DNA from 2 places in the Bradyrhizobium sp. IC4059 genome. Region 1 is predicted to be linked to the other one. Evidence: predicted binding sites of a transcription regulator. Region 1 holds the regulator's gene; the other holds the start of a gene.
What was found. Region 1 encodes PhoB, which activates phosphate uptake and scavenging genes when phosphate is short. Its sites were predicted from a motif close to TGTCATNNANCTGTCAT; they were not measured.
Positions count from the first base shown of each region.

Region 2: the regulator PhoB is predicted to act here: its motif matches at 2,722-2,738, upstream of ugpB (sn-glycerol-3-phosphate ABC transporter substrate-binding protein UgpB).

Region 1 is NZ_JADYVH010000009.1:188,300-198,236, forward strand. Features, by position in the region: gene I6F12_RS26510 (Hsp33 family molecular chaperone) at 101-1,108, opposite strand; gene argF (ornithine carbamoyltransferase) at 1,278-2,213, opposite strand; gene I6F12_RS26520 (aspartate aminotransferase family protein) at 2,213-3,421, opposite strand; gene I6F12_RS26525 (GcrA family cell cycle regulator) at 3,881-4,393, shown strand; gene phoB (phosphate regulon transcriptional regulator PhoB) at 4,693-5,400, opposite strand; gene phoU (phosphate signaling complex protein PhoU) at 5,423-6,139, opposite strand; gene pstB (phosphate ABC transporter ATP-binding protein PstB) at 6,151-6,972, opposite strand; gene pstA (phosphate ABC transporter permease PstA) at 6,969-7,814, opposite strand; gene pstC (phosphate ABC transporter permease subunit PstC) at 7,819-8,808, opposite strand; gene pstS (phosphate ABC transporter substrate-binding protein PstS) at 8,944-9,937, opposite strand, start outside.
Region 2 is NZ_JADYVH010000010.1:92,505-102,441, forward strand. Features, by position in the region: gene I6F12_RS37530 (GIY-YIG nuclease family protein) at 1-81, shown strand, start outside; gene I6F12_RS27575 (MarR family transcriptional regulator) at 86-544, opposite strand; gene I6F12_RS27580 (organic hydroperoxide resistance protein) at 700-1,125, shown strand; gene I6F12_RS27585 (CaiB/BaiF CoA-transferase family protein) at 1,306-2,508, shown strand; gene ugpB (sn-glycerol-3-phosphate ABC transporter substrate-binding protein UgpB) at 2,791-4,107, shown strand; gene ugpA (sn-glycerol-3-phosphate ABC transporter permease UgpA) at 4,155-5,036, shown strand; gene ugpE (sn-glycerol-3-phosphate ABC transporter permease UgpE) at 5,036-5,884, shown strand; gene I6F12_RS27605 (sn-glycerol-3-phosphate import ATP-binding protein UgpC) at 5,891-6,979, shown strand; gene I6F12_RS27610 (Hsp20 family protein) at 7,247-7,672, shown strand; gene I6F12_RS27615 (DUF1150 domain-containing protein) at 7,723-7,995, shown strand; gene I6F12_RS27620 (TetR/AcrR family transcriptional regulator) at 8,213-8,854, shown strand; gene I6F12_RS27625 (molybdopterin-dependent oxidoreductase) at 8,851-9,937, shown strand, end outside.

The sequences.
Region 1 (9,937 bases):
ATCGTCTCGGAGTACTGGATCGCCCGATCAAGTCGGGCGATGACACCGCGCGTGTGGCACTGCTCCACTCGACATTGCGAGTGCAGCGACGCGGGTAGGCTCAGGCGTCCTCGACGCCCGCCTCGTGCGGCGTGAACTGGTACACCGACGAGCAGAACTCGCAGGTGACGACGACCTTGTCGTCCTTGACCATGGCGGCGCGGTCGTCGTGCGAGAAGCTCTTGAGCATCGCGGCGACCGCATCGCGCGAGCAGGAGCACCGCGCCTCGAGCACCTGCGGATTGAACACGCGCACACCGCGCTCGTGGAAGAGGCGGTAGAGCAACCGCTCGCCGGAGAGCTCGGGATCGATCAGCTCGACGTCTTCGACCGTCTCGATCAGCGAGCGTGCCTCGACCCAGGCATCGTCTTCCGCGACGCTGTGCACTTCGGTGCCGTCGGGCGCATCGCCGGGATGCAAGTCCGCCTGCCGCGCGCGCTCCGGCGCCTTCGGCAGAAATTGCATCAGCATGCCGCCGGCGCGCCAGCGATGCTTGCCGCCGTCGCTCGAGCGCCACTCCTCGCCGACCGCGAGGCGCACGCGCGTCGGGATCTGCTCGGAGCGCAGGAAATATTCGTGGGCGGCGTCTTCCAGGCTGCCGCCGTCGAGCGCAACCAAGCCCTGGTAACGGCTCATGTCGGGGCCCTGGTCGATGGTCATGGCGAGATGGCCGCGGCCGAGCAGCGTGCCGGAATCCTTGGCCGTGCCCAGGCGCGAGGCGTCAAAGCGCGCATAGGCGCGCAGGCGGTCCGGGGCCCTGTAGTCGACCACCAGGAACGACACCGGACCGTCGGTCTGGGCCTGAAGAATGAAGCGGCCCTCGAATTTCAGCGTCGAGCCGAGCAGCGTCGTCAGCACGATGGCCTCGCCGAGCAGCTTGCCCACGGCTGCGGGATAATCGTGCTTGGTGAGGATGTCGTCGAGCGCGGGGCCAAGCCGCACCAGGCGCCCGCGCACGTCAAGCGCGTCGACCTCGTAAGGCAGCACGGCGTCATCGATCGGAACCGATGATGGCGCGCGAACCGGGCCTTCAGGCCCGGTGTTCATGTCAGGAGACTGGGAAACCATGGCGCTTTATCTGGGGTGGTTCGATGCAAATTGAAAGAGGCACGCCCGCATTCCGTCGTCCGCGGAACGACGAGTGCGTAGCCCGGATGGAGCGCAGCGCAATCCGGGGGGTCTTTCCACGCGTTGAGAACCCCGGATTTCGCTGCGCTTCATCCGGGCTACAAGAAGGCTACTTCACCGCGTCGAAGCACCAGGCCAAGATGCCCTTCTGCGCGTGCAGGCGGTTTTCGGCCTCGTCGAACACGACCGATTGCGGCCCGTCGATCACCTCGTCGGTGACCTCCTCGCCGCGATGGGCCGGCAGGCAATGCATGAACAATGCGTCCGCCTTGGCCAGCGACATCAGCTTGGCATTGACCTGGTAGGGCTTGAGCACGTTGTGGCGGTGCTCGCCCTCCTTGTCGCCCATCGACACCCAAGTGTCGGTGACGACGCAATCGGCGCCGCGCACGGCGGCTTCCGGATCGGTGCCGAGCACGATCGGCGCGCCCGTCGCCTTGATCCAGTCGCGCATGGCCTTTTTCGGTGCGAGCTCCGGCGGCGTTGCGACATTGAGCTGGAATTTGAAGCGCTCGGCGGCATGGGCCCAGGACGCCAGCACGTTGTTGTCGTCGCCGGCCCAGGCCACCGTCTTGCCCTCGATCGGGCCGCGATGTTCCTCATAGGTCATGAGGTCGGCCATCACCTGGCAGGGATGCGAACGCCGCGTCAGGCCGTTGATGACGGGCACGGTGGCGTTGGCCGCAAGCTCCAGCAGCGCATCGTGGTTGAGGATGCGGATCATGATGGCGTCGACATAGCGCGACAGAACCCGCGCGGTGTCGGCGATGGTCTCGCCGCGGCCGAGCTGCATCTCGGCGCCGGTGAGCATGATCGCCTCGCCGCCGAGCTGGCGCATGCCGACGTCGAACGAGACGCGGGTGCGGGTCGAGGGACGCTCGAAGATCATCGCCAGCGTCTTGCCCTCGAGCGGCCTGACCGGCTGCTGCGCCTTCTGCTTCGCCTTCATCGCCGAAGAGGCGGCGAGCATGCTCTTGAGCTCCGAGAGCGGCAGCTCGTTGATGTCCAGGAAGTGCTTGGGAGCTTTGTTGGGCGTCGTGCTCATCAGCTTGCCGCCCGCTTGGTCTGGCTGGAGGAGATCGCAGCGCAGGCGCGCTCTAACCGGCCGACGCTGTCCTCGATCTCCGCTTCCGTGACGATCAGGGGCGGCAGGAAGCGCACGACATTGTCGCCGGCCCCGACGGTGAGCAGCTTTTCGGCGCGCAGCGCCGCGACGAGATCGCCCGAGGGCACCACCGCCTTGATACCGATCAGCAGGCCCTCGCCGCGCACCTCGCTGACGATTTCGGGATGACGATCGATCACGGAGGCGAGCTTCTGCTTGAGCAGCAGCGACATCTTCTGCACGTGGTCGAAGAAGCCGGGCTTGAGCATGACATCGAGCACGGCGTTGGCAGCCGAGATCGCGAGCGGATTGCCGCCGAAGGTGGAGCCGTGCGAGCCGGGCCCCATGCCGGCCGCCGCGTCCGCGGTCGCCAGCACCGCGCCGATCGGAAAGCCGCCGCCGAGCGCCTTGGCGAGCGACATCACATCCGGTGTGACGCCGGTGCGCTTGTAGGCAAAGAGCTCGCCGGTGCGGCCCATGCCGGTCTGCACCTCGTCGAAGGCGAGCAACAGGCCGCGCTCGTTACAGAGTTCGCGCAGCGCCCTCAGGAAGGCGTGAGGTGCAGAACGAACGCCACCCTCGCCCTGGATCGGCTCGATGAGAATGCCGGCGGTGTGCGGACCAATCGCCTTCTTCACGGCGTCGAGGTCGCCGTGCGGCACCTGATCGAAGCCGTCCATCGGCGGACCGAAGCCCTCGAGATATTTCGCAGAGCCGGTGGCGGCGAGCGTCGCCAGCGTGCGGCCATGGAAGGCACCCTCGAAGGTGATCATGCGGTAACGTTCCGGATGCCCCTTGGAGAAGTGATGGTGGCGCACCAGCTTGATCACGCCTTCCAGCGCCTCGGCGCCGGAATTGCAGAAGAACACGAAGTCCGCAAAGCTCTCATTGCAGAGGCGGCTTGCGAGCTTCTCGCCGTCAGGGCTCTGGAACAGGTTCGACATGTGCCAGAGCTTGGTCGCCTGCTCCTGCAACGCCTTGACCAGCGCGGGATGGACATGGCCGAGCGCATTCACCGCGACACCCGAGGTGAAATCGAGATAGCGATCGCCGTTGGTCGCGATCAGCCAGCAGCCTTCGCCGCGCTCGAAACCGAGGTCGGCCCTGGCGAAAACGGGGAGCAAATGCGGCGCTGCGCTGTTAGTCATGACGTCACTTGAATGTTGCGGACGGTGTGAGGCATGCATTGCGCGACGCACCATCGACCGGCCCCGGAAAACGAAACGTGCCGCCTTTTAAGGGCGGCACGTGGCACTATCTTATGCCTGGCAAGACGGGTGTCAATGCCGCCCGGAAAGCCTCGCGAAACGCTGATTCCGTAGTCTTGCGGTGCCGATTTTGCGGGTTTTTCACCACGGAACATGTGGAAGCGAGTCGGCGGACTCTTGCGCGGGAGTCACGCCATATTGTAGCGTTTGGACTGTCAGATACGACATCTCGTGCAGCAGTTCTGATCCCAGAAGTCCTCATGTACCGGCGTAAACGTTCGGGCGTCTTGAGCGCGCCCGGCGAGCCTTAAGGGATTCTGACGGCACGGGTTTTTCAAGGCTAAAGCATTCGCTGCGAAGGCCCCAGGATGGCAGGCGCGCAGCGAGGGAAAGGGTGCAATGACGGTTTTGACCTGGTCCGATGATCGCGTCGAGCAGCTGAAGAAGCTCTGGGAGGCCGGACTTTCGGCCAGCCAGATCGCGGCGGAGCTCGGCAATGTGACCCGCAATGCCGTGATCGGCAAGGTGCACCGGCTCGGCCTGTCCGGCCGCGCCAAGAGCCCTTCATCGGCAGCGCCGCGGCCGCGCAAGGCACGGCCCGCGCAGCATATGATGCGGGTGACCCGCCCCGTCGCGCGCGGCAACACCGCGTTGGCGCAGGCCTTCGAGGTCGAGTTGGAAGCCGAGCCGGTTACCTACGACAACGTGGTGCCGATGAGCCAGCGGCTGTCGCTGCTGGAATTGAACGAGGCGACCTGCCACTGGCCGGTCGGCGATCCCTCGAGCCCGGATTTCTTCTTCTGCGGCGGCAAGGCGCTCTCCGGCCTGCCCTATTGTGCCCAGCATTCGCGCGTGGCCTATCAGCCCGCAGCGGATCGCCGTCGCGCAGCACCGAAACCGGGCACGCGGTGAGCTTGCGGAATTCCCTGATCGCCAAGCTTTGATCGCCAAGCTTGATCGCCAAGACTGCAGCCGTCATACGATGACGGCTCCCAATCGCCCGGTGTCATCCCCGCGAATGCGGGATCCGTAACCGCGGGGCGCAATCGTTGCGCGAGATGGTCACCCCGAGTCTTCGCCAAACCACGTCCTGTGGCTAATCGCGAACAGCGCAAGCGCTCGCGCTGAGATCCCGGGCTCACGCTGCGCGCGCCCCGGGATGACGGCCGAGATCGGCGCCGCAGTTCGCCAAACCAGCTGTCGCTGGCGCCTTACGTCTGCTCAGCCTTCGCGAAGCGATCGTCCAGCGCGTAGCCGGCGCCGCGGACGGTGCGGATCGGGTCCTGCTCGCGGCCAAGATTGAGCAGCTTGCGCAGGCGGCCGATATGCACGTCGACGGTGCGCTCGTCGATGTAGATGTCGCGGCCCCAGACGCTGTCGAGCAGCTGCTCGCGCGAGAACACGCGGCCGGGATGCTCCAGGAAGAACTCCAGCAGGCGATATTCGGTCGGACCGAGATCGATCGGCCGGCCCGAGCGCGCCACGCGGCGCTTGTCGCGGTCGAGCTCGATATCGCCATAGGCGAGCACGGTGGCGAGGCGCTCGGGACTCGCACGCCTGAGCAGGCCCTTCACGCGCGCAAGCAGCTCCGGCACCGAGAACGGCTTGACGATATAATCATCCGCGCCGGTCGCGAGCCCGCGCACCCGTTCGCTCTCCTCGCCGCGCGCGGTGAGCATGATGATCGGCAGCTGCTTGGTCTCGGGGCGGGTCCGAAGCCGCCGGCACAGCTCGATGCCTGACAGGCCCGGCAGCATCCAGTCGAGCACGATCAGATCGGGAATGTGCTCCTTGAGGCGGGTGTCGGCGTCATCGCCGCGCATCACCGTCTCGACGTCATAGCCGTCGCCTTCGAGGTTGTAGCGAAGAAGCTCGGTGAGAGCTTCCTCGTCCTCAACCACCATAATGCGTGCGCCCATGTGGTCGTAGCTCCTTAAGTCGTCAGGTGTTCGGCACCGTCGTGGCGAAGGTCGTCATGTCGCCCTTCGGCCGCTTGTCGGTGATCGCCTGGCCCTCGATCATGTAGAACACGGTCTCGGCGATGTTGGTGGCGTGGTCGCCGATCCGCTCGATGTTCTTGGCACAGAACATCAGGTGGATGCAGAACGAGATGTTGCGCGGATCCTCCATCATGTAGGTGAGGAGCTCGCGGAACAGCGAGGTGCAGATGGCGTCGACTTCTTCGTCGCCCTTCCACACCGCCATCGCCGCCGGCAGGTCGTGCGCGGCATAGGCGTCCAGCACCGACTTGACCTGCTGCTGCACGAGGTCGGTCATGTGCTCCAGGCCGCGGAACAGCTTGAGCGGATGGAAATCCGTCTCCAGCGCCGCGACGCGCTTGCCCATGTTCTTGGCGAGATCGCCGATGCGCTCGAGATCGGTCGCAACGCGCATCGCGCCGACGATCTCGCGCAGGTCGACGGCCATCGGCTGGCGGCGGGCGATGGTGAGCACGGCGCGCTCCTCGATGCGCTTCTGCAGCGCGTCGAGCTCGACGTCGGTGGCGACGACGCGCTGGCCGAGCGCGACGTCGCGGCGGATCAGCGCGTCGACGGAATCGACGATCATGCGCTCGGCGATGCCGCCCATCTCGGCGACCAGGCGGGTGAGCTCCTGAAGGTCGCTGTCGAAAGCCTTTACGGTATGTTCAGAACCCATGTTCCGTCTCCTCAGCCGAACCGGCCGGTGATGTAATCCTGCGTGCGCCGATCGCTCGGCGACGTGAAGATCTTGCTGGTGTCGTCGAACTCGATCAACTCGCCGAGATACATGAAGGCGGTCTTGTCGGAAACGCGCGCCGCCTGCTGCATGTTGTGGGTGACGATCGCGATCGTGTAGTTCTCGGACAATTCCTGGATCAGCTCCTCGACCTTGGCGGTCGAGATCGGGTCGAGCGCCGAGCAGGGCTCGTCAAACAGGATCACCTCGGGCCGCACCGCGACGGTGCGGGCGATGCAGAGGCGCTGCTGCTGGCCGCCGGAGAGCGACAGGCCGGAGGCATTGAGCTTGTCCTTGACCTCGTTCCACAGCGCGCCACCGCGCAGCGCCTTCTCGACGCGGTCGTCCATCTCGGACTTGGAGATCTTCTCATAGAGACGAATGCCGAAGGCGATGTTCTCGTAGATCGTCATCGGGAACGGCGTCGGCTTCTGGAACACCATGCCGACCCGGGCGCGGAGCAGGTTGAGGTCGAGCTTGGGGTCGAGGATGTTGGTATGGTCGAGCAACAGCTGACCGTCGGCGCGCTGGCCCGGATAGAGGTCGTACATCCGGTTGAAGATGCGCAGCAGGGTGGACTTGCCGCAGCCGGACGGGCCGATGAACGCCGTGACGCGGTTGGTGCCGAGCGCCAGGTTGATGTTCTTCAGCGCGTGGTGGTCGCCGTAGTAGAAGTTGAGGTTGCGCGCCGTGACCTTGGCGGGCGCCTCGGGCAGGGGCTGCGAGCCGGGATGAACGGTCGGTGCGCTGACGGAAACAGACATTTCACTCATTTTGCAGTCCTCTCGGCGCCAAGGATGCGCGCGCCAATGTTAAGGGCAAGCACGGTCAGGGTGATCAACAGCGCGCCGCTCCAGGCGAGTTGCTTCCAATACTCGTAGGGGCTCTGCACGAAGTTGTTGATGGTGACAGGCAGGTTCGCCATCGTCTTGTTCAGGCCGAGGCTGAAGAACTGGTTCGACAGTGCCGTGAACAACAGCGGCGCGGTCTCGCCGGCGACGCGGGCGGTCGCCAGCAGCACGCCGGTGATGAGGCCGGAGCGCGCGGCACGATAGGCGATACGCTTGATCACCAGCGAGCGCGGCAGGCCGAGCGCGCTGGCAGCTTCGCGCAACGGATTCGGCACCAGCAGTAGCATGTCTTCGGTGGTGCGCACGACGACCGGGATCACGATGACGGCAAGCGCCAGCGCGCCCGCAATCGCCGAGAAGCCGCGCATCGGCACCACCACCGCGCCATAGATGAAGAGGCCGATGATGATCGAGGGTGCCGACAGGAGAATGTCGTTGATGAACCGGATCACCGAGGTCAGCTTGTCGTTGCGGCCGTACTCGGCGAGATAGGTGCCGGCGAACAGGCCGAGCGGCGCGCCGATGCCGACGCCGATCACGGTCATGATCAACGAGCCGACGATGGCGTTGCGCAGGCCGCCCTCGGTCGATCCGGGCGGCGGCGTGTCAGCTGTGAAGACCTGGAGGTTGAGCCCGGCCAGGCCGTTGTAGAGCAGCGTGACCAGGATCAGCGCGAGCCAGGTGACGCCGAAGGCGGCGGCTGCGATGCAGAGGCCGCGAATGACGACGTCCCAGCGGCGGCGGCGCGAATAGATCGGGTTCATGGCTTCACTTCCCGGCCTTGGTTTCGAGGCGCAGCAGCATCAAACGGGCGGCAGCGAGCACGAAGAACGTCAGCACGAACAGCAGGAGGCCGAGCAGGATCAGGCCGGACTGGTGCAGGCCGTCGCTCTCGGCAAATTCGGAGGCGATCGCCGCCGAAATCGTCGTGCCCGGCGCGAAGATCGACGAGGAGATCCGGAACGAGTTGCCGATGATGAAGGTCACCGCCATGGTCTCGCCGAGCGCCCGGCCCAGCGCCAGCATGACGCCGCCGATGATGCCGACGCGGGTGTAGGGGATCACCACGCTGCGGACGACCTCCCAGGTGGTGCAGCCGACGCCGTAGGCGGCTTCCTTCAGCACCGGCGGCACCGTCTTGAACACGTCGACCGAAATCGAGGTGATGAAGGGCAGCACCATGATGGCGAGGATCAGCGCGGCGTTGAACAGGCTGAGATAGGACGGGGGCCCTGCGAAGATCGCGCCCAGCACGGGGACGCCGTCGAACACCCTGATCATGAAAGGCTGGAAGGTGTTGGCCAGGAACGGGCCGAGCACGAAGAAGCCCCACATGCCGTAGATGATCGAGGGGATGCCGGCGAGCAGCTCAACCGCCATGCCGATCGGGCGCCGCAGCCATTGCGGGCAGAGCTCGGTGAGGAAGATCGCAATGCCGAGACCGACGGGAATGGCGATCAGCATCGCGATGAAGGAGGTGACGAGCGTGCCGTAGATCGGCCCGAGCGCGCCGAGCACCGGCGGATCGGCCGAGGGCGCCCAGCGCTGCGTCCACAGGAAGGAGATGCCGAACTCCTGGATCGCCGGGAAGGCGCCGACGATCAGCGAGATGATGATGCCGCCGAGGATCAGCAGCACCGAGATCGCGGACAACCGCGTGATCCAGTAGAAGGTGACGTCGCCGAGCTTGAACGCGCTCAAGGCCTTGGCGCGATCATATGGACCGGCAGCATCAATCACATTGCTCTCAACAGCCATCTCAGCCACGCCGATCCCCTATACCCGTTTTATGTACGCTTGTTGTTGGTGGCGCGCTCCGGATGCGGCAGGAGGCCGATCCGGAGCGGAGATCTTGCAGCGTCCCGGAACCGTGTCCGGGACACATATAGCGCCTTAGCTCTTGATCTCGGCAGCCCAGGTCTTCTCGATCTGCTGGACGACGCTGTCCGGCATCGGAATGTAGTCGAGCTCCTCGGCCATCTTGCCGCCGTTCTTGAAGGCCCAGCGGAAGAACTTGATCGCTTCCTGCGCGGCCGCCTTGTCGGTGGCGGACTTGTGCATCAGGATGAAGGTCGCCGCCGTGATCGGCCAGGACTTCTCGCCGGGCTGCTCGGTCAGGATGACGTAATAGCCGGGAGCCTTGGACCAATCGGCGTTGGAGGCGGCCGCCTGGAAGGCCTCGACGGTCGGCTGCACCGGCTTGCCGGCCTTGTTGACGAGACCGGTGTGGGTGAGCTTGTTCTGCTTGGCATAGGCGTATTCGACATAGCCGATCGAGTTCTTGGTCTGGCTGATGTTGCCCGACACGCCTTCGTTGCCCTTGGCGCCGACGCCGACCGGCCACTCGACCGCGGTGCCCTCGCCGACCTTGCTCTTCCAGTCCGCGCTGGCCTTGGAGAGATAGTTGGTGAAGTTGAAGGTGGTGCCCGAGCCGTCCGAACGACGGACCACGGTGATGGCCTCTGACGGCAGCTTCGCGTTGGGATTGAGCTTCTTGATCGCGGCATCGTCCCACTTGGTGATCTTGCCGAGATAGATGTTGGCCAGGGTCTCGCCGTCGAAAACCAGCTCGCCCGGCTTCACGCCCTCGATATTGACAACGGGGACGATGGCACCCATCACCATCGGCCACTGGACGAGGCCGTCCTTCTCGAGCTGCTCGGCCTTGAGCGGCGCGTCGGTGGCGCCGAAGGTCACGGTCTTGGCCTGGATCTGCTTGATGCCACCACCCGAGCCGATCGACTGGTAGTTCAGACCGTTGCCGGTCTCCTTTTTGTAGGCGTCAGCCCACTTCGAATAGATCGGGAACGGGAACGTCGCGCCGGCACCGGTGATGTCGGCCGCAAAGGCTACCGTCGTCGATGCGGCGACCAAGCCGGCAGCGACC
Region 2 (9,937 bases), on a different contig from region 1:
AGCGATGAGAAGCAGGCCGTCGCATTCGAAAAGTACTTGAAGTCAGCATCAGGCCGCTCCTTCGCCAAGAAGCGGCTTTAGTCCCCTACTCCCCGATCACCGCATTCAGCCGATCCCTCAGCGCGACGATCTCGTCTTTCATCGCGACCAGCTCCGACACCGAGCAGTCCGATGCCGCCAGGATCGATTGCGGCACGCTGCGGGCCTTCTCCTTCAGTGCATGGCCCTGCGGCGTCAGGGCGATCAGAACCTGACGCTCGTCCTCACGCGAGCGGGTGCGCCTGACGAGATGGGCGGCCTCGAGCCGCTTCAGCAGCGGCGTCAGCGTGCCCGAATCCAGGAACAGCTTCTCGCCGATCTCCTTGACCGGCACGTCATCGCGCTCCCACAGCACCAGCATGACCAGATATTGCGGATAGGTCAGGCCGAGCCGATCGAGCAGCGGCTTGTAGACGCGGTTAAAGGCGTGCGTAGCGGAATAGACCGCGAAGCAGATCTGGTTGTCGAGACGAAGCGGGTCTACCGCCGTTGATTTCCGGGCCATGAAGAATCCTGCGCGTTTCTCCCATTCTGGTCCCGGCCGGCGCCACATTCAATTGCGAACAATTAAATGTGAGGCGGGACGAATTAGATTGCGCACAATCTAATTGTCTGCGATAAAGCCCGCACCCCAACCCCGAAAGACCCGAGGAGACGACAATGTCTGTGAACGTCCTCTACAAGACCAGCGCCAAGGCGACCGGCGGCCGCGACGGCCATGCTGCGACCCTCGACGGCGCGCTCGACGTCAAGCTCACCACGCCGAAGGAGCTCGGCGGTGGCGGCGGCGCTGGCAACAATCCCGAGCAGCTGTTTGCGGCCGGCTATGCCGCCTGCTTCATCGGCGCGATGAAGTTCGTGGCCTCGCAGGGCGGCCCGAAGGTGCCTGCCGACGCCTCGGTCACCTCGACCGTCGGCATCGGCCCGCGCTCCGAGGGCGGCTTCGGCCTCGATATCGACCTCGCGGTCTCGCTGCCGGGCCTTGCCCGCGCAGACGCCGAGGCGCTGGTGGCGAAGGCGCATCAGGTGTGCCCGTACTCCAATGCCACGCGCGGCAATGTCGACGTTCGCCTGACGGTGGTCTGATCGGCAGCGCGGATTGGCTGGCCCGGGAATCCCCCCTCGGGCCGGCCGCATCCGAGGGAATTCGCCACCCCGCGGCATGGCTGCACGCCGGCGCATGCGGCTCCACGCTCGGCGCCATTGCTGGCGCAAACAAACCTCGCTAGGCCTGTGAGCCAATGATCGACACAGGGAAGCGAAGGCATGACTGAAGCAGCAACGGGCGCCATGAGCGGATTGCGCGTCATCGATCTCACGCGCGTGCTCGGCGGTCCCTACTGCACCCAGATCCTCGCCGACCACGGCGCCGACGTGATCAAGGTTGAGCCGCCCGCGGGCGACGAGGTGCGCGAATGGGGCCCTCCGTTCCACGAGGAGGATGCGGCCTATTTCGTCGGCATCAACCGCAACAAGCGCTCGATCGGCCTCGACCTCGCCTCCGAGGGCGGCCGAATCGTGCTGCTCAAGATGCTGGAGACCGCCGACGTCCTGATCGAGAATTTCAAGCCGGGCACGCTGGAGAAATGGGGCATCGGCAACGACGTCCTCAGCAAGAAATATCCCCGCCTCGTGCATTGCCGGATCTGCGGCTTCGGCGCCGACGGCCCGCGCGGCGGCAACCCCGGCTATGATGCCATCATCCAGGCCATGACCGGCATGATCGCGGCGACCGGCTCGCCCGAGAGCGGGCCAATGCGGATCGGCGTTCCCTTGGTCGACATCACCACCGGACTTTATGCGGCGATCGGCATCCTGATGGCGCTGTCGGAGCGGCAGCGGTCGGGCAAGGGCCAGTTCCTGGAGACGACGCTGTACGAGACCGGCCTTGCCATCATGCATCCGCACACCGCGAATTATTTCATGCATGGCAAGCCGCCGGGTCTCACCGGCAACGAGCATCCGAACCTCGTGCCTTACGCGATCTTCCCGACCAAGACCGACAACATCTTCATCGGCGTCGGCAATGACGGCACCTTCCGCAAGCTGGCGAAGGAGATCGGCAAGCCCGAGCTCGGCACCGATCCGCGCTTTGCCCGCAACAAGGACCGCATCGCCAATCGCGAGGCACTGCGCGCCGAGCTTGCCGCCGTGTTCAGCCAGCACGAGGCCGAGCCGCTGTGCAACCGCCTGCTCGCGGCCGGCCTGCCTGCAGGTCCCGTGCAGAAGATCGACCAGGCGTTGACCAATCCGCACACGATCGCGCGTGGCGATATTATCGAGAAGGACTGGTACAAGGGCGTTGCCTCGCCGATCCGGCTCGACCGCAGCAAGCCGAGCCTGCGCCGCGTGCCGCCGAAATTCAGCCAGCATGCGGCCGAGGTGCTGGGCGAGTTCGGCTACTCCAAGGCCGAGATCGACGCGATGGTCGAAAAAGGCACGGTCTGCGGTCCCGAGCGGAAACGCTGAGCTAAGGCGAGCGTCAACGGTGGTGCGCTCCCTCTCCCGCTTGCAAGTGGGAGAGGTTCGGAGCCCGCGGCACGATAGTGCCTCATCTCAATGCCGCACTGCGGCGCGCGCACGCATGTGCAGCGCGAACGAGTTGGCTGACGGCTCCGTCTTGGCCTATTTGACAACTTCCCATTTGGCCGCGCTTGCTGCTTTCGTTTCTCCCGCTTACACAGTCATGTGAACGTCATATGGCGCTGCTAGCGCAAGCGCTTCATTAGTGACGGGCAAGGGAGGTTCTTGATGGCTCTTCGACATTTTGGCACGGCGGCGGCCGTCGCACTCACGGTTGGTCTCGGCGCCTCGCCGGCACTCGCGGTCACCGAAATCCAGTGGTGGCACGCGATGACCGGCGCCAACAACGACGTCATCGTCAGGCTCGCCAACGATTTCAACACCACGCAGAGCGACTACAAGGTGATCCCGACCTACAAGGGCAACTACGCCGACACGATGAACGCCGGCATCGCCGCGTTCCGCGCCGGCAACGCGCCGCACATCATGCAGGTGTTCGAGGTCGGCACCGCCACCATGATGGCAGCGACCGGCGCCGTGAAGCCGGTCTACAAGCTGATGGCCGAGACCGGCGAGAAGTTCGATCCGAAGGCCTATCTGCCTGCGATCACCGGCTATTACTCGACCTCGAAGGGCGAGATGCTGTCCTTCCCGTTCAACTCGTCCTCGACCGTGATGTGGGTCAACCTCGACGCACTGAAGAAAGCGAATGTCGAGGTGCCGAAGACCTGGCCCGAAGTGTTCGACGCCGCCAAGAAGCTGAAGGCGGCCGGCCACGCGACCTGCGGCTTCTCCAACTCCTGGGTCACCTGGGTCAATCTCGAGCAGCTCTCCGCCTGGCACAACGTGCCGCTCGCCAGCAAGGCCAACGGCCTCGACGGCTTCGACACCGTGCTGTCCTTCAACGGTCCGCTCCAGGTCAAGCATCTCGAAAATCTGGTCGAGTTCCAGAAGGACAAGACCTACGACTATGCCGGCCGCACCAACACCGGCGAAGGCCGCTTCACGTCGGGCGAATGTCCGCTCTACCTGACCTCGTCCGCGTTCTTCGGCAACGTCAAGGCGCAGGCCAAGTTTGCCTTCACCGCGGTGCCGATGCCCTATTACCCGGACGCCAAGGACGCGCCGCAGAACTCGATCATCGGCGGTGCCTCGCTCTGGGTAATGGGCGGCAAACCGGCGGACGATTACAAGGGCGTCGCCAAATTCTTCTCCTTCCTCTCGGACACCGATCGCCAAGTCTACATCCACAAGGCCTCGGGCTATCTGCCGATCACCAAGGCGGCCTATGAGAAGGCCAAGGCGGATGGCTTCTACAAGGACCAGCCCTATCTGGAGACGCCGCTGCTCGAGCTGACCAACAAGGAGCCGACCGAGAATTCGCGCGGCCTGCGCCTCGGCAACATGGTGCAGCTCCGTGACGTCTGGGCGGAGGAGATCGAGCAGGCGCTGGCCGGCAAGAAGACCGCCAAGCAGGCGCTGGACGCGGCCGTCGAGCGCGGCAACACCATGCTGCGCCAGTTCGAAAAGACCGCCGTGAAGTAAGGCGACAAGCGGCAGGCCGGTCCCCCGGCCTGCCGCGCTGGGGCATCATGCAAAAGCAAGCCATTTTCCAATCGAAGCTGTTGCCCTATGCGCTGGTTGCGCCGCAACTCGCGATCGTCCTGATTTTCTTCTACTGGCCGGCCTTGCAGGCGATGATCCAGTCGTTCCTGCTGCAGGACGCCTTCGGCCTGTCGACCAGCTTCGTCTGGTTCGAGAACTATATCGAGCTGTTCAAGGAGCCCGCCTATTTCGAGGCGATCCTGCGCACCTTCTTCTTCTCGTTCGCGATCGCGGTGTCGTCGCTGTCGTTCGCGCTGCTGCTGGCCGTGATGGCAGACAAGCCGCTGCGCGGCTCGATGCTCTACCGCACGCTGCTGATCTGGCCCTATGCGGTGGCGCCGCCGGTCGTCGGCGTGCTCTGGATCTTCATGCTGCATCCCTCGCTCGGCGTGCTCTCGCGCTACCTGCGGGCGCTGGGCATCGACTGGAATCCACTGCTCGACGGCGACCAGGCCGCAGCGCTGATCATCCTGGCCGCCGCCTGGAAGCAGATCTCCTACAACTTCCTGTTCTTCCTCGCCGGCCTGCAGAGCATCCCCAGAAGCGTGATCGAGGCGGCCGCGATCGACGGCGCCCGCCCGATGCGCAGGTTCTGGACCGTGATCTTCCCGCTGCTGTCGCCGACCATCTTCTTCCTCCTGGTCGTCAACATCGTCTACGCCTTCTTCGACACGTTCGGCATCATCGACACGATGACCCGCGGCGGTCCGGGCAAGTCGACGGAGACGCTGGTCTACAAGGTCTATACCGACGGCCTGCTCGGCGGAAACCTCGGCAGCTCCGCGGCGCAATCGGTGATCCTGATGATCATGGTGATCGTGCTGACGGGCATCCAGTTCCGCTTCGTCGAACGCAAGGTGACCTACTGATGGTCGAGGAAGAAGGCTTTCGGCGCTACATTGCCCATATTATCCTCTGGATCGGGATCGCGATCGTCGCCTTCCCGGTCTATCTCGCCTTCGTGGCGTCCACCCAGGACAACGCGGTGATCGCCAACGGGCAGATGTCGTTGCTGCCCGGGGGTCATTTCTTCCAGACCTACTACCAGACCATCTTCGTCGGCACGAGCGGCTCGACCCGCGAGCCGGTCGGCAACATGATGCTGAACTCGCTTGTGATGGCGCTCCTGATCGCGCTGGGCAAGATCGCGGTCTCGATCATCTCGGCCTATGCGATCGTGTATTTCCGCTTCCCGTTCCGGATGGCGCTGTTCTGGCTGATCTTCATCACGCTGATGCTGCCGGTCGAAGTCCGCATCTATCCGACCTACAAGATCGTCGCCGACCTGCACATGCTCGACAGCTATGCCGGCCTGTCGCTGCCGCTGATCGCATCGGCCACCGCGACGCTGCTGTTCCGCCAGTTCTTCATGACCGTGCCGGACGAGCTGCTGGAGGCCTCGCGCATTGACGGCGCCGGCCCCTTCCGCTTCTTCTGGGATACGCTCTTGCCGCTGTCGCGCACCAACATGGCGGCGCTGTTCGTTATCCTGTTCATCCTCGGTTGGAATCAATATCTCTGGCCGCTCTTGATCACCACGCGCGACGACATGCAGACCATCCAGATCGGCATCCGCAAGATGATCACCACCACCGACGCGCTGACCGAATGGCCGATCGTGATGGCAACCGCCGTGCTGGCCATGCTGCCGCCGGTGTTCGTCGTCGTCGCCATGCAGAAATTGTTCGTGCGCGGCCTGGTCGAGACGGAGAAGTAGAGACTTATGGCCAACGTCACCCTGCGCAGCGTCCGCAAAACCTATCCCGGCGGCTTCGAGGCCATCAAGGGCGTCGACGTCGATGTCGGCGACGGACAGTTCTGCGTGCTGGTCGGCCCCTCCGGCTGCGGCAAGTCCACGCTGCTGCGCATGGTCGCGGGGCTGGAGACGGTCACCGGCGGCGAGATCGACATCGGCGGCCGCGTCGTCAACGGAGTAGAGCCCGCCGATCGCGACATCGCGATGGTGTTCCAGAACTACGCGCTCTATCCGCATATGAGCGTCTACAACAACATGGCCTATGGCCTGCGCAACCGCGGCATGGCCGAGGCCGAAATCAAGACCCGCGTCGAGGAAGCCGCGCGTGTGCTCGAGCTCTCCGCCATGCTGGAGCGCAAGCCGCGCCAGCTCTCCGGCGGCCAGCGCCAGCGCGTCGCCATGGGCCGCGCCATCGTGCGCCAGCCGAAAGTCTTTTTGTTCGACGAGCCGCTGTCCAACCTCGACGCCAAGTTGCGCATCGCGATGCGGGTCGAGATCCGCAAATTGCAGCGCCGGCTCAACACGACGTCGATCTACGTCACCCATGACCAGCTCGAGGCGATGACGCTCGCCGACATTCTTGTCGTGATGAACGGCGGCCAGGTCGAGCAGGTCGGCAATCCGCTTGATATCTACGAGAAACCGGCGACGACCTTCGTCGCCTCCTTCATCGGCGCGCCGCCGATGAACTTGATGTCGACCCGGCCCGAGGAGATCTGGTCGCAGCTCGCCGGCAGCGCCGCGGCCGATGCCGGAATCGTCGGAATCCGCCCGGAGGATTTCGTCATCACCGACGAAGTCCCGGCCGGCGGCGTCGCCCTGCCGCTCACCGTGGAAGCGATCGAGCGCGTCGGCGCCGAAACCTTCGTCTACGGCTCGCGCGAGCAGGAGGACCAGCGCGTCGCCGCCACGCCCGGCGAGCTGCCGCCCGGCGAGGTCATCGTCCGCATTCCCGGAACCCAAGCGCCCGCCATCGGCGCGAGAATCCGCGTCGCGGCGGTGCGGGCCAAGCTGCATCTGTTCAGCGACGACGGGCGGACGCGGCTCAAGGGCTGAGCGGCTCCGGGGCGTGACGACAAAAGTGCGAAAACAACCCCATGCACAGTAGAAGGGGGTTTGTTTTTGTTGGGATAAATCGCCTCGCGCGACGCGTCATGCCAACCACGACGAACCAGGCATTCGGGCGATGGCGGAAAGTGGCCCGTCCACAGCTCCCCCGCTACCTGCTTGAACCCACAGGGGAACATGCCCATATTGCTCATCAAGGGGCGCCGCTCGCGGGCCCTGATGCACCAAAGTCGCTTCGAGAGGACTTTGTAAACTATGTCTCGTGTTCCAACGCTCTCCAGTCCCTTCCTGCTGGGCTTCGACGAGATCGAGCGCGTGCTCGATCGGGTCGTCAAAGGCGCCGACGGTTATCCTCCCTACAATATCGAGAGGTGCGACCGCACGGACGGCCAGCCCGAGCGTTTGCGCATCACGCTGGCGGTCGCCGGATTTACGCGCGACCAACTCGATGTAACCATTGAGGAAAACCAGCTCGTGATCCGCGGGCGGCAGCAGGACGACAAGACCCGGCAATACATCCATCGCGGCATCGCCGCGCGCCACTTCCAGCGCACCTTCGTGCTGGCCGAGGGGATGCTGGTGCTGGGTGCGGATCTGAAGAACGGGTTGTTGTCGATCGATCTGGCCCGGCCTGAACCGGAGCGGATCGTTAAGACAATCGCTATCAATGAGCACGAATAATGGAACGAGTAGCGGACTCGACCGCTTAGTGTTCCAGAGGAGTCGAGACCATGAGTGAAGGTCACGTTGCGTTCGAATACGAAGCCAAGAACGTCTCTCCGGAGACACTGGCAACCCTAGGCGAAGGCCATATCGCCTATGTGAAGCAGATCCGCTCCGAGGACGTGCCGGGCCTGTTCCCCGAGGCGCCCAAGATCGCGCCGGGCCTCAAGCTTTTCGCGCTCCACGCCGCCGACGGCACGCCGATCATGCTGACCGACAGCCGCGAAGCTGCGATCGCCAACGCCTGGAGCAACGAGCTGCAAGCGGTGAGCGTGCACTAAGCACGCGCGTCGCACGAATAGGGTTTCAAACGGGCATGCCTTCGCAAGAAGGCGTGCCCGTTTTCATTTGAGCGTGATGTTTTCGCGTCGCCATCGCCAGCCAACGGGAATTCGGCGATGTTCCCGCCCGCGCGCGGCGGCCTTGGCTCTTGCGCGCACGAGACCCGTCATCAATCCGTGATTTGACATTTCGTTCGCGTTTGTCAAATCTGACAAAATGCAGGCCAAGGCCCCTCCCCAGGACCGGATCCTCGACGCTGCCTTGCGCGTGTTCCGGCGCCACGGCTTCCGCCGCTCCTCGATCGAGCTGGCGGCGGAGGAAGCCGGACTGACGCGGCAGGCGCTCTATCATCACTTCGCCTCCAAGGAGGCGCTGTTTCGCGCCGTGCTCGAGCGGATCTACGCGCAGGGGCTCGCTGCCGAAATCGCGGCCGCGAAGGCGGCGGAAGAAGCTGGCCTCGATCTTGCCGACATCCTGGTCGCCGAGATCGGCGCGCGAATGCAGTCGCTGCTCGCTTCGCTGAAGGACTCGCCCCATACCGAGGAGCTGTTTTCCGAGCACCTCGCGCAGGCGCGCGACCTCTACCAGAGCTATTCCAGCCGTTTCGCTGAGGAGATCGCAACCACGATCGCGCGGGTATGCCGCAAGCGAAAGCTCAAGCTCGAAAGCGGCGTCAGCGTGCGCGAGCTCGCGCGTTGCGTCGAGATGGCGATCCACGGCGCCAAATCCGCTTTCCCTTCCATGCAGCCGGTCGACGCGTTCCTGAAACAGCTCGAGACCATGCTGCGCATGCTGATCGCCGGCGCGATGGCGCCGTCCGCAAAGAAGTCCCACCGAAAAACGGGAGTTCGAAAATGACCAGCACGACCATCAATGGACGGCCTCTCCCGCTGCCCGACGATCCGGATGCGCTCTTGATCGACGTGATCCGCGATGGCGGCCTCACCGGCACCAAGCTCGTCTGCGGCTCCGGCGTCTGCGGCGCCTGCACCGTGCTGCTCGACGGCACGCCCGTCGTGAGCTGCCTGTTGCCGGCGCAGGCGGTCGCCGACAAATCGCTGACGACCATCGAGGGTGTCGGAGCGACCGGATTGCATCCTGTACAGAAAGCGTTCATGGCGCACGACGCCCTGCAATGCGGCTTCTGCACGCCCGGCTTCGTCGTCGAAGCCGCCGCCTTCCATGACGGCTGGCGCGCGACCAAGGGCGCGGCGACACCCTCGCGCGAGGAGATCGCCGCCGCGCTATCGGGACATCTCTGCCGCTGCGGCGCCTATGAAGGCATCTATCGCGCCGTCGCCGAAGCATGCTCGGGCCGCTTCGACGGTAACGAGCCCATCGCGCCGCGGCTGGAAGCCCGCGACAAGGTGACGGGACTGGCCCGCTACACCGTCGACGTCCACCATGACGGACAGCTCGAAGGCGTCATCCTGCGCGCGCACGTCGCGCATGCGAGGATCACCGGGCTTGATCTGGCGCCGGCCCGCGCCATTGCCGGTGTTGCCGCGGTCGTTCCGCTGCTCGACGACGACAACATGGTCCGCTTCGTCGGCGCGCCGATTGCAGCCGTCGCGGCCAAGGATCGCCGCACCGCACTGCAGGCCATCGCCGCGATCAGCTTCAAGCCCGAGCCTTTGCCCGCTGTGATCGGGCTCGATGCAGCGCGACGCGACGATGCACCGGTCGTGTTCGAAAAGAAGGACCGCAAGCGTGCCGGCAACGTGTCCGAGGGCGCAGGCGGCGCTCCGGTGTCGTGGAAGGGCAATGTGCGCGGGCCCTCGGCGCCGTTCTCGCAGAAAGCCAAGCGCGCCAAGAGCTGGCTTGACGAGGCGCGCCAGCAACGCAATCCGCTGCTGGTCGAGGAGACCTTTCGCGTCTCGACGCAACAGCACGCAAGCCTCGAACCACATGCCGCCGTGGCCAGGTTCGATGGCGATCAGC